DNA from 4 places in the Paenibacillus sp. N3/727 genome. Region 4 is predicted to be linked to each of the others. Evidence: riboswitches for the same ligand, from Rfam matches in the RefSeq annotation. Region 4 holds a riboswitch; each other region holds the start of a gene.
What was found. A riboswitch is a leader RNA that binds a small molecule or an ion and turns the genes downstream of it on or off. The one in region 4 is predicted to bind thiamine pyrophosphate.
Positions count from the first base shown of each region.

Region 1: it holds a riboswitch for thiamine pyrophosphate, as region 4 does, so the genes downstream of both, MNQ98_RS24990 (ECF transporter S component) here and MNQ98_RS02840 (ABC transporter substrate-binding protein) in region 4, are expected to answer to the same signal.
Region 2: it holds a riboswitch for thiamine pyrophosphate, as region 4 does, so the genes downstream of both, MNQ98_RS20220 (Ykof family thiamine-binding protein) here and MNQ98_RS02840 (ABC transporter substrate-binding protein) in region 4, are expected to answer to the same signal.
Region 3: it holds a riboswitch for thiamine pyrophosphate, as region 4 does, so the genes downstream of both, tenA (thiaminase II) here and MNQ98_RS02840 (ABC transporter substrate-binding protein) in region 4, are expected to answer to the same signal.

Region 1 covers NZ_CP093336.1:5,368,950-5,373,063, forward strand. The annotation lists gene MNQ98_RS24985 (ABC transporter ATP-binding protein) at 1-1,225, opposite strand, end outside; gene MNQ98_RS24990 (ECF transporter S component) at 1,218-1,847, opposite strand; TPP riboswitch at 1,934-2,048, opposite strand; gene asd (archaetidylserine decarboxylase) at 2,216-3,019, shown strand; gene MNQ98_RS25000 (SDR family oxidoreductase) at 3,023-3,886, opposite strand.
Region 2 covers NZ_CP093336.1:4,388,218-4,392,331, reverse strand. The annotation lists gene MNQ98_RS20230 (class I SAM-dependent methyltransferase) at 193-915, opposite strand; gene MNQ98_RS20225 (nucleotidyltransferase domain-containing protein) at 1,058-1,771, shown strand; gene MNQ98_RS20220 (Ykof family thiamine-binding protein) at 1,964-2,563, opposite strand; TPP riboswitch at 2,639-2,739, opposite strand; gene MNQ98_RS20215 (nitroreductase family protein) at 2,905-3,510, opposite strand; gene MNQ98_RS20210 (ABC transporter permease) at 3,993-4,114, shown strand, end outside.
Region 3 covers NZ_CP093336.1:1,245,977-1,250,090, reverse strand. The annotation lists gene thiD (bifunctional hydroxymethylpyrimidine kinase/phosphomethylpyrimidine kinase) at 1-83, opposite strand, end outside; gene thiM (hydroxyethylthiazole kinase) at 80-922, opposite strand; gene tenA (thiaminase II) at 984-1,649, opposite strand; TPP riboswitch at 1,791-1,894, opposite strand; gene MNQ98_RS05565 (LLM class flavin-dependent oxidoreductase) at 1,960-3,039, opposite strand; gene MNQ98_RS05560 (DHA2 family efflux MFS transporter permease subunit) at 3,129-4,114, opposite strand, start outside.
Region 4 covers NZ_CP093336.1:632,093-636,206, reverse strand. The annotation lists gene MNQ98_RS02850 (GGDEF domain-containing protein) at 1-1,112, opposite strand, end outside; gene MNQ98_RS02845 (VOC family protein) at 1,490-1,873, shown strand; TPP riboswitch at 1,963-2,073, shown strand; gene MNQ98_RS02840 (ABC transporter substrate-binding protein) at 2,177-3,208, shown strand; gene MNQ98_RS02835 (MTH1187 family thiamine-binding protein) at 3,254-3,547, shown strand; gene MNQ98_RS02830 (ABC transporter permease) at 3,544-4,114, shown strand, end outside.

The DNA of each region.
Region 1 (4,114 bases), 1.6 Mb from region 4:
GTTTTCGTTCCTTTCTCTTTTTCCCTGGCGGGACAATATCTCCACCAAGACGGTATTCCCCTTCCGCCCTAAGCAGTCCCATCAGACCGAGCAGCAGTGAGCTTTTACCTGCTCCGTTCGGCCCGATGACGGCTGCGAATTCGCCCGGATAAACCGTAGCTTTATCAACTGCCACAACCGGCTGCCCTTTACGGAGCACCGTGAAATCGCTCAGTTCAAGTACCGGGTCCTGATTCACTACCCCCACATGGAATTGTTCCTGTTCTCCACCATGCCATCCCGTAATTCCGCTGATATTTCCGCTACCCGAATTTGTGGATAACTCTCTTATATGGGCTGCGCTGACCACACACAGACCTTCCACATCTATATCTTCACATAATTCCGTCCTTACCGTTACCGAAGTTAACGATCGAAAGGTTTCCGCCCCGGTAGGAGATCCGGCATAGTCGTCCCATACGCCAGGATACCAGATGCCGTATTCCGTTAACTCTTTCTGAAATGCGGTAAACACGACCTCGGGGCTTCCCTGGCCCAGAATCACGCCATCCGGGCCAAACAGCACCACCCGGTCCACATAAGCTGCCATTTCTTCAATCCGGTGTTCTACAATAATGAGCGTCCGTCCATCTGAAACGGACTTCACAGCTTCCCAAATCTGTTCCCGGCCTTCCGGATCCAGCAGCGCTGAAGGCTCATCCAGAAACAACACCTCCGGTTGAAGGAGCAGCGCCGATGCGAGTGCAAGACGCTGTTTCATCCCCTGGGAAAGATGGCTGATCGGAATATGTAAATTTTCTAAGCGCAAGCCAACGGAACTTAATACTTCTTGCATCCGGCCAATCATCTCTTCCTGTGGTACACAAAGGTTTTCGAGCACAAAGGCCAGTTCTTCATCCACATACGGCATGCAAAACTGGGTGTCCGGATCTTGAAACACATACGCCCAAGAAGACGGAATCCGCTGATCCGAGCATTTCATCGGGACCTCTATCGCATGGGGTATCATCCCGCTGAGTACCTGAAGCAATGTGGATTTACCGCATCCGCTCGGTCCGAGCAGAAGCACCTTTTCCCCTTTTTGGGCAGCAAAAGACAGATCTTTAAACACCAGCCGATCTTCACCCGGAAATTTCAGTCGCAGCCCTTCCACATACAATGAATGGGATGGTACCATTCCTTCGCCAGCACTCGCTGAATGCTGATCACCTGGGTTCTCACACATGGCGCGGATCATCCAGAGCTTCATAATCTTTGGCTGAAGCAGGTCGAAGCAGTGAGGTTACACCTGTCCGCTCCAATGCCTTGGCCAAAGCGAACATCAGAAGTCCTGCAATCAACGCACCGCTCGCAACACGCATGCTGTACTTGGCAACAAACATCCACCACACATAATTGTCTGTATAAGCTAAATAGAAATCCATCACCATCGAACCGATTGCAGACGCTGCACCGGCCAGAGCAACAGTCCAGGCAGCATGTTTCCGGTAACGGAAGGCGGCAAATACCAGCTCCGCTCCCAGACCCTGTATGATACCGTACAGAAGCAGATTCAATCCCCAGCCGCTTCCGAACAGTACTTCAACATGCGCAGCTGCAAGCTCTGCAATTAATGCTACCCCTGGCTTGCGAATCAACAGAAATGCAAGCGGAGCTGCTGCGAACCACATGCCGTACAGCATCTCATCCGCCTCAAAAAATAACGGCTTAAACAGGCTGTATACCGAACCCCAGAAATGGTATACCACACCTAGAACAAGCGAGACCAGAACCGTAACGAGAATATCACTAAGCCGCAGTCCCCTTCTAACATTTCCATTCTTTTTTGCTTCAACACCAGATTGCATCACAGCTTCTCCCCTCTTACCCCAAATTGAATTAACAAACACGACAAAAAACCGTCTGGAAAATATGCGCAGACGGAAAATAGGCCCTATCAGGGTCGGATATTCTCTACGCTGGCATTACCCAGTTCAGATTAACGGTCAGCAGCGGGATCAACATCTGCAGTCTCAGCCTGATTCACTCAAGCCCCCGTATTCCCTATTCGGTTTTAAGCTGACTTTAAAATACACCAGTCCTTCCTGAATTTGCAAGCCCCTTTTTTTCAAAATCCCCTTTTTATTGATTTAGCCCTTATTCTATGTCAATATAATGCAGAGTGCGCATACATCCAAAAACGCTATTTGTTAATGCAAGCACAAAGGAGAATTACATGGCTAAACAATTACTGAGGCTAATGACAGAACTCTCTTCCCGAAAGTGGGTATCCCGCATCATGGGTAGCTTTTCCCACAGCAGATGGAGCCGTTATCTCATACCAACGTTTATACGAATATATAAAATTCCCGCCCATGAGGCTGAAAAAGAAATACATGAATACCGTTCGCTAAACGAATTTTTTTCCCGCCGTCTAAAAATGGGCATGCGCGCAATCGATGAAACAGCGAGCGCCATGACCAGTCCTGTTGACGCCCTTATCACAGGCATGGGCCCCGTCAAAGCGGGAACCATTTTGAACGTAAAGGGCCAGGATTATACCGTCGACGAATTGCTGAACCATTCTCCACGGATGGGGAACTATCTTAATGGCTATGTATTCGTGCTTTACTTGAGTCCTACCGACTACCACCGGATTCATTCCCCGGTAACCGGTAAGAAAGCAGAAAGCGAACATCTCCGGGGCAAGGTGTATCCGGTGAACGATTTTGCGCTCACCAATATCCGAAATGTACTCAGCCGCAACGAAAGACTCATTACATATATCAGGCATGAACACGGCGAAGTGGCCGTTGTTAAGGTTGGCGCTATGAATGTCAGCAGTATTCGTTATACCGACGAGAAGACGAATGAATGGCGCAATGGCGATGACCTCGCCTACTTTGAATTCGGCTCTACCGTCGTCCTACTAACAAAGAACGGAACCTTCACGCCTCGTGGTGATCTAAAGCTCGGGGACAAGGTTAAGATGGGAGAATTGCTTGGCCTGCTCCACGAGCCGCCAGCCAAGAACTCCTGAATTTCAGCGCTTCCTGCTCAGCGTTTTCAACACGATGCGCTGGAACATCCGGTAAGGCAGCAGCAGCTTGGCTGTAACGGTCATACGGGTGCCCTTCGGCAGCCGATATCTGAATCGGGGAGATTTCATCCGTGCGATTTCCCCCACCAGATGGGCCACCTCTCGTGGGTCGCCACTGCTTTCGGCGGTTGCTTTTGAGAAATTCAGCACATCATCCAGCATAGCCCTATAGGGAGATCCCTCTTGTGCGCTAATATCGCTAAACCCTTTACTCCATATGGCTGTACCATACGCACCGGGTTCGATCAGCACCACATCGATTCCTAACGGCTGAAGCTCCAGTGAGAGGCATTCACCAAATCCTTCTACAGCGAACTTTGAGGAGGCATATGGTCCGTAACCCGGAAATCCGACTACTCCGCTAATACTACTCATAAAAATAATTCTGCCTTTTCCTGTTCTGCGTATGAGTGGGAGGGCGGCTTGTGTCACAGATACGGTTCCGAAGAAATTCACATCCATCTGTTTCCTCCATGCTTCAAGCGGCACCTCTTCTACAAATCCGCCAACGGCCTCACCCGCATTGTTCACAAGAAGATCCAAACGCCCCCATAACTTCTCAACTTCAAGTACAGCGTTCTTTACCAATTCCGGCTCGCATATATCCAGCGTGACCACATGAATCCGTGATTCCAATCCTGCTTCCCTTGCTAAGCTGAGCAGTCTGTCCGAGCCTTCCGGCCTTCGCATTCCCGCCGCCACCTGGTATCCCTGTCCCGCCAATTCCAGACATATCAGAAGTCCGAAGCCGCTGGAAGCCCCTGTTACGAACGCTGTTTTCCCTGTTAACTCCCCCATTGTTCCCATCCGTTCTCTCCTTCAGACCTTGATTGTTCCAGTGCTATAATTCCCTACGTTCTATCTATCTTAGTATCCGCCATACATAGATTCAATAGCATACCAACCAAGAAGAAACGCCTTCGGCATCCTACGTGAAACATATAAATCAAATATTTCAAAAAAGCACCCCGCTATGTTCGAAGGTAGGATAATTCCACCCGGGAAATAACGAAGGTGCTGAAATGTATTATGAAT
Region 2 (4,114 bases), 2.6 Mb from region 4:
AGTTCCTCCTTTAAGCATAGGATATATTTACCACGATTATAACATTGTTCGACATGAGTAGATATAACGAATTACATTGTATGGATTTAAAATAATAAAAAATAGTCCAAATAGTCTATCTGGTAAAAAGCCAGAGGGGGAAAAGAAGGTGGGTCTACAATTCTTTTCCCCTTGGATATGAACCTCAAATCATCACTTTACAGCTTTGAGCAAGGCGGAAGCCAAAAAATTCGTATTGTCCAATATCATCCGGTCATGTTGAAATAATGTTTCCCATAGGGACAGATCAAACAGTGCGCCTTCATCCCGGCATTCAAGCGTATCCAGGTGTCGGATTTGTTCCTGTTTCATTTGATCTGTAAAGTGGTTGTATTCCAAAGCTTCCTCAAAGGAAAATCCACTCTCCATGAGATGACTGCGCCATTCTTCACGATTCATGAGACGAGGGATGCCAAAAAACTGTTCTAATTCTTTCTGCTTTTCAGACGGCATCGGTTTGTCCATCAGCAATTCACGGTCGTACAGCGTGCCTCCCTTGGTTAATACCCGGCAGTACTCGGATAACGATTCGGTTGCATTGGTGAATACCGTGACTGACTCTGCAATCACGTAATCAAACTGCTCATCCTCAAATGGTAAAGAGCACACATCAGCCTGAAGGAAGTTAATATCCAGACCCATGGCTTCAGCACGCATTCGGGCTTTATTCAGCATGTTCTCATGCAGATCAATAGCGGTAACGCTATATCCTTGCTCGGTCAGGTGACATGCAGTTCTACCGGTCCCACAGCCTACTTCTAAAATACGGCTGCCTAGGGGAATTGGTTCTTTCCGGAATAACCTTAGGGTTGCTTCAAATCCTCCCGGATGAGCGCTTCCCATTCCTAATTTGGATAGCATGTTGATATAGTTCATGATCTTGAGTCCCCCAATTCTTCCTTTATTCGGTGTAAAGTGTATTCGTCTATTTACCATATGTTTAAGGTACCTTTGGGGTTTTAGCTGAATTTAATAATTTGAGCCCGTTTTTCTCGGCTGAGGAGGTATTTATCAAACAATGGGGGAACGCATCGTGAAAACTGAGCCGTTTGAGGCAGCCAAACAACTGATATTTCGGGACTATCCGAATTGCTTGATAGCTGTTTTAGGAGGAAGTGCAGGCAGAGGAGAGCACAACGAACAATCTGATCTCGATATTGTGCTTATAGATGACAGTGTGGAAGACTTCAATCGAAAAACGATTGAATCATTCGGCTGGGTCGTGGAACTGTTCTTCCTGACAACGTCAGGATACCGGGAGCAGTTTGATGCAGGTGTAATGGCCGGAAATCCAACTCTGCAGCGGATACTTGCAGAAGGGAGGGTAATACTTTCCCGCCCGGAAGGGGAGAAGATTCGAGAAGAAGCCCAAAGCGATCTGGATTATGGCCCGTTGCCCTATACTTCATTTGATATTGATGTAGCCCGTTATGCTGTAACCGAATTTATGATGGATTTAAAAGCCTCAGACAAACGTGTAGAAATGTGGTTTATCGCTCAAAAATTGACTATGCTGCTTTGCGAGTTTATTCTTAGAGCAAATCAACATTGGACGGGTGAAGGAAAGACATTATATCGCTTGCTGTCTGCATTTAATTCCAGCATCGCGACGGATTTGGAGGACGCACTTGAGATGCTGTATGTTCACGATGACCGGGGAGCTTTGCTTGAATTTGTGCCGAAACTCCTACAGCCTTATGGAGGACCTCATTTAATCGGGTATGAAGAATAGCCGAGATTGGGGGTATTGGTCGTTACCAAATCGCTTCCATCTCAATACATTTATAATGTGATTTTAGATCACACGAAACTTAAACTCAGGAGGAATCCACATGGGTATAAGCAACTAAGCAGAACAAAAGAAACAAGGCTCGGCCTGCAATCAGGCCGAGCTCATCTTTGTTTTGTGTGATAGTATCATGTGCTAGATTTCTTTTGGTGAAGGGCTATTGGCCGATACCACAACTGTCATAACCAGATGGCTTCGGTCAGTTTGAATTGCATGCATAAAGGCATCTTCGAGCGTGTCGAACACCCTTGATAATGTGCCGTCCAGTCGGCTGGCATAGTGGATGCCTTGTGTTAAAGTCCCTTTTGATTTTGCTCGCTCAACCTCTTGGTATATGATGTCCATATAATTTTCTGTGCCGAGTGGATAGAGCGAGAAATGACAAGCAGTTTCAATATTAGCGGAACCCGCAAGACTTTCGTTCATACGTGTATCATCTTCAGACATATACACATCACCTTTGCTGTCGCCTGGACATCCAATGGAGAATGTTCCATTAAATACGGTATGTACGCCAGTGGCCGCTGAATGCGCGAATATCGCACGGGTTACGTCAAATACATGTTCAGCTCTGCCTCTAATACAAGTACATAAATCATCGGTATACATCCATACCTTGTCCGTGTTTACGGACGCCAATGCTTCTGTAATGACCTGAACGAACCTGTCTGTCATCGGAAATACAGAGAAACGGCAGCCTACGATCCTGCTGGTCCCGCATGCTGGATTATTCATACATAATAACCTCCTAATAAGATATAAAAAAACTGCACCCTGTGAAGGAGTGCAGTTTTATGCTTATAGCAAAATAAACATAAAGCTCCACTTCCCCACGCTAGTATGACCTAGATCGGGTAGTAAGGGTTGACGAACAATTCGTCTCTCAGCACGAGGCACCCCTAGTTCAGCTTGAAAATGAGTCAGTAAGTTGAGTGAAAATGAACTTCAATGAATTGAAGATAAAATCGTTATAGCGATATTGTACGCGCCGTGACCAGGATATATCAATATGTATAAGATACTATAAATAATGAAAGAAAGCACCGATTATAATCGGTGCTTTCTTGAATAGGTTCTTATTTAAACAGCTTTACGCGATCTTCAAGAGGTTGGAATTCTTTCTCGCTAGGCTTGGCTGTAGGTTTGCCGAAAGGCATTTGAGCTATAAGCTTCCAGCTTTCAGGAAGGTTCCATTCGTTTCTTACTTTCTCATCAATCAGTGGGTTATAGTGCTGCAAGGAAGCACCAAGACCTTCTGCTTCAAGTGCTGTCCATACTACGAACTGAAGCATTCCGGAAGACTGCTGAGACCAGATTGGGAAGTTATCCGCATAAAGAGCAAAGTTTTCTTGCAGGTGTGAAATAACGCTGCTGTCTTCAAAGAAGAGAACAGTGCCGTAACCTCCACGGAAAGCAGCCATTTTTTGAGCGGTGGGTGCAAATTGCTCCTCACTTCCGCCTACAACTTCTTTAAGAATACCTTCTGTCATGTTCCACAGCTTATCGTGTTGTTCTCCTAAAAGTACAACCACACGGGCGCTTTGGGAGTTAAAAGAAGACGGAGTATGTTTTACAGCTTCATTTACGATTTCCTGGATACGCTCATCCGAAATAACGGAATCTTTGCTGATTGCATAGTGGGAGCGGCGATTCTTGAGGGCAGTGCTGAAATCTGTTGACATAAAATAAAATCCTCCTAAAATTATCATTTTTGCATTTTCACCTGATATAAGCATTTCCTTGATATACCTGTGATTATGCATCTTGGTTTCTAATACTCGGATCAATCGTATGGAGTTCTCACAACGTTCACTAACTTACGTTTTGTAAGAAATGATTGATACGTAAGTATCTTAGTATAATACAGAATGCTTTGTCAAGATTTTTATTAATCACTTTTTTTGAAGTTTAAACAAATAATTGAACCAAGCGATTTAAACAAGTGATCTTATCATGTAAGAAACTTAATATTATGAACAAATGATGAACAGATATTCTAAAAATTAAAAATATAATTGAGTTTGATTCTCAATTATACTTGTCGGGTTGAGAATGTGATGATATAATTCACTTTAGATCGCAAATGATAATCAATCTCATTGAGAGTGATATCCACATCCAGCCGGATCATACCGGAACTGCATCCCGCATAGAAGGAAGAGCTATGAATAAAAGATACTTGATTGCAGCAGTAGTGGTGTTATCCATTATTTCCTTATTCATAGGAGTAAAGGACATTTCACCGCTTGACCTGTTCCGCATGACGGAGCAACAACAGCATATTAT
Region 3 (4,114 bases), 610 kb from region 4:
TTAAGGTCCGCTTGGATTCCGGCTCCTCCGCCACTGTCCGAACCGGCAATCGTCAACGCTCTGGTAACGCGAATGCTCGTCATCGTCTGTCACCTGCAGCGGCTGCACCCAATTCGCGAATAGCTGAGCAGCCAGCTACCGAACCCGGGTGCAGCTTGGAGAGCTCATCCAGGAACGCGATCTGGAAGCTTCCGGGTCCGAGATCAGACGTACGATCCGCTGCCTGTGAGGCAGCCGCACTATAAAAAGCGAGGCCTACAGTACCTGCCAGCATCAGGTCCGGTTCAACCGCAGCGAAGGCGCCCAGCACCGAGGTCAGCAGACAGCCTGCTCCCGTAACCTTCGTTAGCAGCACATCTCCACCGCTTATGATCCGGACTAACGTTCCATCGGTAATGACATCCTCCTGTCCGGTGATGGCGACGATCGTGTTCAGCTCTCGCGCGGCACGAATCGCCAGGTCCACATTACCGCCATCCGCGCTGTCTCCAGCATCCACGCCTTTGATCTCTCGTTCCTCTCCCACAAGATGCGCGATTTCAGCTGCATTGCCCCGCACCAGTGAGATCTTGACCTCGCTGAGAATTCGCAGAGCCGACTCCGTCCGAAACGTTGTGGCTCCCGCGCCCACCGGGTCCAGCAGAACCGGGACGCCATGGGTATTCGCCGATTGCCCGGCAATAATCATCGCGTCCACCAATTCGCGAGACAGCGTTCCGATGTTCAGCACCAACGCGCCTGCGATCTTCGCCATGTCAGCGACTTCATCAGGCGAATAAGCCATCACCGGCGATGCGCCCAGCGCGTAAAGGCCGTTCGCCGTAAAATTGGTCACCACCACATTTGTCATATTATGTACGAGCGGTTTGTTTGTTCGCACCTTTTCAAGGAGAGTAGAAAGCTCTTGATCCAGCATACTCATATTGATCAGCCTCTCTTATCATTATGGAATCGCAAAAATATCACAAGTCAGCAGCCTACACCTACAATGGCCACTCCTCCTGCCGGTAAGCCATGTCCCAGAACATATACTCCAGCTGGCAGCTGAGCATGAAGTGTTCAGCCATACGCTCACGCTCGGCAGCCGTTGCTTCTTGCGCCCACGCATCCACACGATTACGGAAATTGGCTGCTGCATCCTCGGCCCGGTTCCCGTAAAAATATATCCACTCATAGAACGGATGGGTCTCATCCGGCTGAACCTCATCCAGCAGCTTCCGGCCGATCTCCAAATACGTCCAAGGACAAGGCAGCAGCACGGCCATGATCTCACCGAGACTGCCTTCATGCGCAACCGTCAACATGTGACGAATATAATGATGCGCGGACGGAGCGAGCGGATACCCTTGCATTTCTTCATAAGTTACCCCTGCAACAGCACAGAAATTTTGATGCGGATGCACCTCGCTGTGGAGAATAAAAGAAATCTGTTCATTAAAATCTGCAATCTCATCCCGTGTTCTACATTTGGAAATCGCGATCCCGTAAATCCGCATATAAGCATTCAAATACTCATAATCCTGTTTGATATAATGAATCAGCTGTTCCTTGGACAAATTCCCATCTGCGATACCTCTCACAAAGGGATGTTCATAAATCGCCTGAAAAATGCCGTCCGCCTTCTGACGGAGCTCTTGCGTAAAGCTCATCTTTCCCACCTCCAACATAATGAAGAGCAGGAAGTCCCGTAAGACAGCACCCTCGGAACAACACAAAAAAGCCGCCCCGAAAGCTGGAGCGGCTTCATCTATATGCCTATGAGTGTGAACGAACACATCGCATTTAAGACCTTATGACCGACTCCACTTTCCTACGCTAGTATGAACTAGATCAGGTTCAAAGGGTCCAAGATACACTCTTGTCTCAGCCGCTGACGGCTCCCCTAGTGGACTTCCTATTCTATTGAGTAATACTGTACAAAGGTTTACTAGATCTGTCAATTATCACTATATGAACAGACTAATATGGAGTTGCAATTTTACCCTTCTCGCCCTGAACCGACCCGCTCTCCCACACCGAACTCGGAATTTCCCGCTTCAGCACAGGTGCCACTTCCTCAGCAAACCGGTGGAGCTGCTCCTGCTGATCCGCCTCAGTAAGACCGTCAACGCTGATGCTCAGCACGGAATGTCCGAAGGCTTCGTGATAATTTAGGATTTTCTCGATCACCTGCTCCGGACTACCGATGAGTGCCGGACCGTTCTCCATATTATCCTCCAGGCTCTCAAACGGCGATTGGTTATGCTTAGCTGATTCCGTTGCACTGAAAGCATTATAGTACGGCTTGAACCGGCGTATAGCCTCTTCTGTTGTATTTCCCAGGTAGAGACTGCCCGAACCCGCTCCAACCACCGCTTTGGCTGGATCATGCCCGTAGTAAGCCAGGCGTTCACGATAGTGATCAATCAGTACTTTGTATTTAGCCTTGGGATGAAAGGAGTTCGATGAGAAAATAGGCTCCCCGAACTGGGCTGCCAGCTCCGTCGACAAGGTGCTTGACGCACTGCCGTGCCAGATCGGAATGGAGGATTGATAAGGCCTCGGGTAAGTCGTCACTTCATGAAGAGGCGGACGGTAGCGGCCTTCCCAGGTAACATTGTCCTCGGTCCACAATCGCTTCAGCAGCCTGTACCGCTCAGCCATGGATTCCCACTGCTCTTCCTCTGTAATGCCAAAGAGCGGGTAATGCCGCGGATCATTGCCCTTGCCGATAATCATGTCCAATCTTCCACCGGACAAATGATCAAGCGTCGCATAATCCTCTGCGACCCGGACTGGGTCTAGTACACTCAGCACCGTGACCGTGGTCAACAGACGGATACGGGATGTTCTCGCTGCAATCGCGGTTAGCACAACAGGGGGAGAAGAAGACAGGAATGGAGCACCGTGCCTTTCCCCTACACCGTAAGCGTCGAAGCCCAATTTTTCAGCGAGGATGGCCTGTTGGATGACATTTTGAAATTTTTGCTGCGGGGTCCAAGACTCCCCTGTTACGGCATTGGGGAGGTTCATCATTAAGCTGAACAAAGCCACCTTCATCTTTTCGCAGCCTCCTACTTAAAAGTTCATGTCCACTTACGTCAGGTGCTTAGCGATCATACCGTGAACAACCTCTATCTAAAATCACATTACATCGAATCACTGATCTTGGAGCTGCCGGAATCCACGGCACGCCCTCTTCTCCGGAGAAGAAGAGCTAGAGGAACTGCCAATGCCACTAGCGCGCTCGCGATAAGAAAAACATCATCGATGCTCCGTGTGTAGGCCGCCATATGCAGCCACTCCGGGCTTCGGTCGGAAGGGCCGGTAAGCAACCGGGATTCATGGACGTTCATCCGCGCATAGAACAGTGACGTAAACATGCCGAGTGAAATCGAGCTGAACACCTGCCGCAGCCAGTTAAGCAGCGCTGACGCATGGCCTGACTCCTGCTCCGTTACTGCTGCCATGGCAGCACTTGTTGCTGGGGAGAGCGCCAGCCCTGATCCGACATTGCGGATGCACATCCAGACCATGACGGAGATCAGCGTCGTTTCCACATGAAGCCTGCTGAAACGGAAGGTTGTGACCAACAGGATCAGGCTGCCCAACGCGATGAGAAGAGCCGCTCCCCAAGAGGCATACCACTTGCCCGACAGGAAGGTTGCGATGGTTAGGCACGCCGCTGCCGGAAGAAACAGCAGTCCGACCTGGAAGGGAGTCATTCCCTGGATTTCCTCCAGAAACAGCGGAATGAAATAGACACCAGAATAGAGAGCGAAGGTTAGAATTAGCGAGACAGTCAAGCTGATCGTAAAGGTAACATTGCGGAACAATCTCAGATTCAGAAGCGGCTCCCTGGTCTGCAGTTCAACCCGAACAAACAAGACCGCACACAGACCGCCAATGATCAAACACCCCCATGTTAAAAGCGATTGCATGCCCCACGCATGCATATTGCCAAAGAGCAGCAGCAGAGCCAGACTGCCCATCGTGGCCAGCACTAGGCCCGCTAAATCCAACCGTTTCCGAACCCGTGTAAATCCAGACGGAAGCAACAGCAGAGCGGCGATCCACGCAGCCACTCCTATCGGCACCGTCACCAGAAAGATCAGATGCCAGTCATGCTGCTGGA
Region 4 (4,114 bases):
AGCAGACCCAGCCTACTCCCCTTTTGGTCAGCATCCTCAATGCTCTCCATCAGTTGGGTATTGAAATAACGACGGTTGTACAAGCCTGTGAGATCGTCATGATGGGCGAGATACTCACTTTGCTTCAAGCTGACGTGCAGACGCTCCATCAGCCGGTCATTTTCCAATTGGATGAGCACCTGACGAACCAGAATAAACAATACGCTAAGCGACAAGCCTGTAAACAGTCCGCTCCATCCCTCGAATCGCTCCGTGATCAGATAAAAAAGCCACCCGAGAACACCGTACGGCAGCAGATACTTTACCAAAAACGTCCCAAATGCAGGCTGCTTGTCCTTCACGATGTCCTTTTCCCGCATTCCAGAAACCGAACGTACGCCCGCCATTCCGATAAGGAACACAGCTGTTGTCCAGAGCAGATCCAAATAAGGGTTCGGAACAGCCCCCACCAAATCGACAGTAACTAAATAAAATAGATTACCGATTACAAAAGCCAAGCCACCAAAACAAAGATACACTGCAACCATTGCCTGAACTTGCTTGGCATTAGCATACAAGACAAGTGTGAAAAATATCAGTATAATGCCGCACACTGGATACATCAGGTTTACCCAGAGCAAGGTCCCTTCTCCTTCTAGGAGGTAACCCTGCAGTTGAGGCTTCAAGAGATATTCCCAACTTACCGTAATAAAGACGATAAATATAATAACGATATCAAACATAAACCGCAGACCTCTAAGCAGTCCTTGTTCGTGTCCGAACAAATAGACTAGCCCTGTGGTAAACAACACCATCTCCATGGTCCAGAGCCAATCCGCGGCGCTCAGTTCAGCCAGATATTCTCCCTTGGTCCATATCGGATATGCCCATACGAACTGGGCTAAGCCTTCGCAGATCAGCCCCAGCATGACCAACAGCCAAAAAATCCGCAGCGATCCCATATGCCGCAAGGCAGCTAAAGCGAGGTATCCTGAAGCGGTGAGCGGCGCGATAACTGTCAGGACCCTCTGAACAGCCACGGCTTCCGGAACCCAAAGCACAACCATAAATTGAACAAACAAATATATGACCGCCAGCCTCAGCGGTGCCATTCGTGCTATATTCCAGTTCATAAGCGTTCCCCCTGTAAAAGGTTAGCTTGTGTAGACATGATGTATGTAGTAGGCCTAAAGAATTATGATATTTATCTATTGTAATGATACTTTTTACCCACCAGGAAGTAAAGAATAGAACGCAAAAGTGTAAGATTTGAACCTACCTGTGGAAGATCTTCTCCCTTTTACAGTATAATGAAACCATAAAAAGACCCGACGCCGACGGTTAATCACCCCCTTGGATGCTTGCCGTTGCTGCCGCGGGCCTAACTCTTATCAGTTTGGTAGCTTACATGCTTCATATGAAATTCGTGTAACCCCACTTGACAACTAGGAATTAAATGCTATGATTCTTTTAATTTCTTAAACTTTCATTTTAAAGGAGTGCCTAAAGGATGTCACAGAGACGACTGGATCATGTAGGTATTGTGGTGCGGGACCTGGATAAGACGCTTGCATTTTATACGGAAGTTGTCGGACTTGAGCTAAAAGGACGGCTTACACATACGAACGGAGTCATAGAGCTGGCATTCCTCGGCTTTCACGGTGCAGATGAGACCGAAGTCGAGCTTATTCAAGGGTACAGCGATTCCCTTCCGGCTGAAGGGACGGTACATCACTTTGCTGTAAGCACAGACAACATTGAAGAAGAATACGCCCGGGTAAAAGCTCTGAATGTACCGCATTTAGATGAAGAAATCGTTACTCTGCCAAACGGGCATCGCTACTTCTTTATTCACGGTCCCGAAGGGGAGAATATTGAATTTTTCCAGCGCTGAGGATATCCATAGCTTTCAGGCCTTCACTGGACAGATGTTGAACGCCGGACTATAATACACGTAGTTAATCATAAATTATGTGAACAACTTCATAAGAACCGGGGTGCTGGAATTGGCCGGCTGAGATTGTATACCTTAACATACTGACCCTTATACCTGATCTGGGTAATGCCAGCGTAGGAATGTGTATCTAGCGGTCTCTTTATACCGCTATCAACCTTTGCGCTCGTATGCGTCCCGAATTTCGGGACGCTTTTTTTGTGATTAGGTAAGTAGAAGTAATTGTTCAGAAGGAGAGAGAACATGGTACGGAATAAAAGATGGATGTCCTTGGTCATACTCTGCACGGTGCTGCTTGTCGTTGCCGGATGCGGAAACAAAGAAAAACCGAACAATGAAGGAGCTAGTGATTCGAACAAACCTGCTGCTGAGCTGCGGGACGTTCAGGTCATGCTGGACTGGTCGGCAAACACGAACCATACAGGGCTTTACGCTGCAAAAGATCTTGGATATTACGAGGAGGAAGGGCTCAACGTCAAGATCATACAGCCTGGTGCTGGTGGCAGTGATGCTCTGGTCGCCTCAGGCAAGGCTGACTTCGGTGTCAGCTACCAGGAAAGTGTCACTCTGGCACGGACTCAAGGCGTGCCGCTCGTTTCGATCGCAGCCGTGATCCAGCACAATACGTCCGGGTTTGCCGCTCCGGTTGACCGGAATATTAAAAAAGCAGCCGATTTTGAAGGAAAATCTTACGGCGGCTGGGGTTCCCCTGTAGAAGAGGCTGTGATGAAATCGATCATGGAGAAGGATAATGCCGACGTAAGCAAGGTAAAAATGATTAATATGGGAGATGCGGATTATTTCACTGCCGTGAAGCGCGATATTGATTTTGCCTGGATCTTTTATGCTTGGACCGGTATTGAAGCCGAGCTTCGCGGAGAGAAACTGGATATGATTTATGTAAAAGACTATTCAGAAGCGCTGGATTATTATACACCTGTACTGGTCACGAGCGAGAAAATGATCAATGAAGATCCGGAACTGGTAAAAGCGTTCATGCGCGCCACGGCTAAAGGCTATGACTACGCCATTAAACAGCCGGAAGAAGCAGCTGCACTCCTCTCCAAGGCGGTACCCGAGTTGGACAAAGATCTGGTGCTGGCTAGCCAGAAGTGGCTCAGCCCGCTCTATCAAGACGATGCTCCCCGCTGGGGAGAACAGAAAGAAAGCGTATGGAAGGGCTATGCTGATTGGATGTTTGAACGTAAACTGCTGGATAAGCCGCTCGAAGCAAGCAGCGCGTTCACGAACGATTTTTTACCGGATAGCCCATAAATCGCAGAACCATAGATCCGATATAACGAAAGGATGGAATGGACCATGGCAAGTACACTGCTCAGCATTCAAGTGATTCCCAAGACGCCCGACGGTCGGGATAGCATACCTTATGTAGACGTAGCGATCAAAGTCATTCAGGAATCAGGCGTCAAATATGAGGTGAACGCGCTGGAAACGACACTGGAAGGAGAACTGCCAGAGCTGCTGAAGATTGTGAATGATATGCACGAAGCACTTTTCCAGGCTGGTTGTCCGAGCGTCATATCCCAAGTGAAAATCGCGCAAAATCCTGAAGGAATCAGCATGGACCGGCTGACTGAGAAATATCGTCCATGAGGATTTGGTGGAATCGTCTATGGCCGCCCTTTGTGGCGGTCCTCTTCTTTTTAACAGTGTGGCAGCTGGCTGTCTCCTTGTTCCATGTGGAAGATTGGATCCTACCTCCGCCTTCGGACATCGTCAGGGAAGCCGCTGCCGGAGCCGAAGATCTGCTCGGACATATACTTGCCACCCTGCAGCTGACACTGATTGGCTTCGCCATCGGAACAACTGTCGGTCTGGTTATCGCGCTACTTCTCCATCTGGTCCCTTGGATGAAAACCGCACTATACCCGCTTCTCGTCGTAAGCCAAAATGTGCCGACAATTGCGCTGGCTCCACTGCTCATGATCTGGTTCGGGTTTGGAATCTTACCTAAGGTTATTGTCATTACACTCGTGTGCTTCTTTCCGGTCGCCGTCTCAGCCATGGATGGTCTTGCTCGTACTGACCGGACGATGATGAATTACATGGAGATGGCTGGTGCAAGCAAATGGCAGACGTTCCGCAAGCTGGAGCTACCTCATGCCCTCCCCTCCATCTTCTCTGGCGTCCGGATTGCCGCTACGTATTCGGTCATGGGTG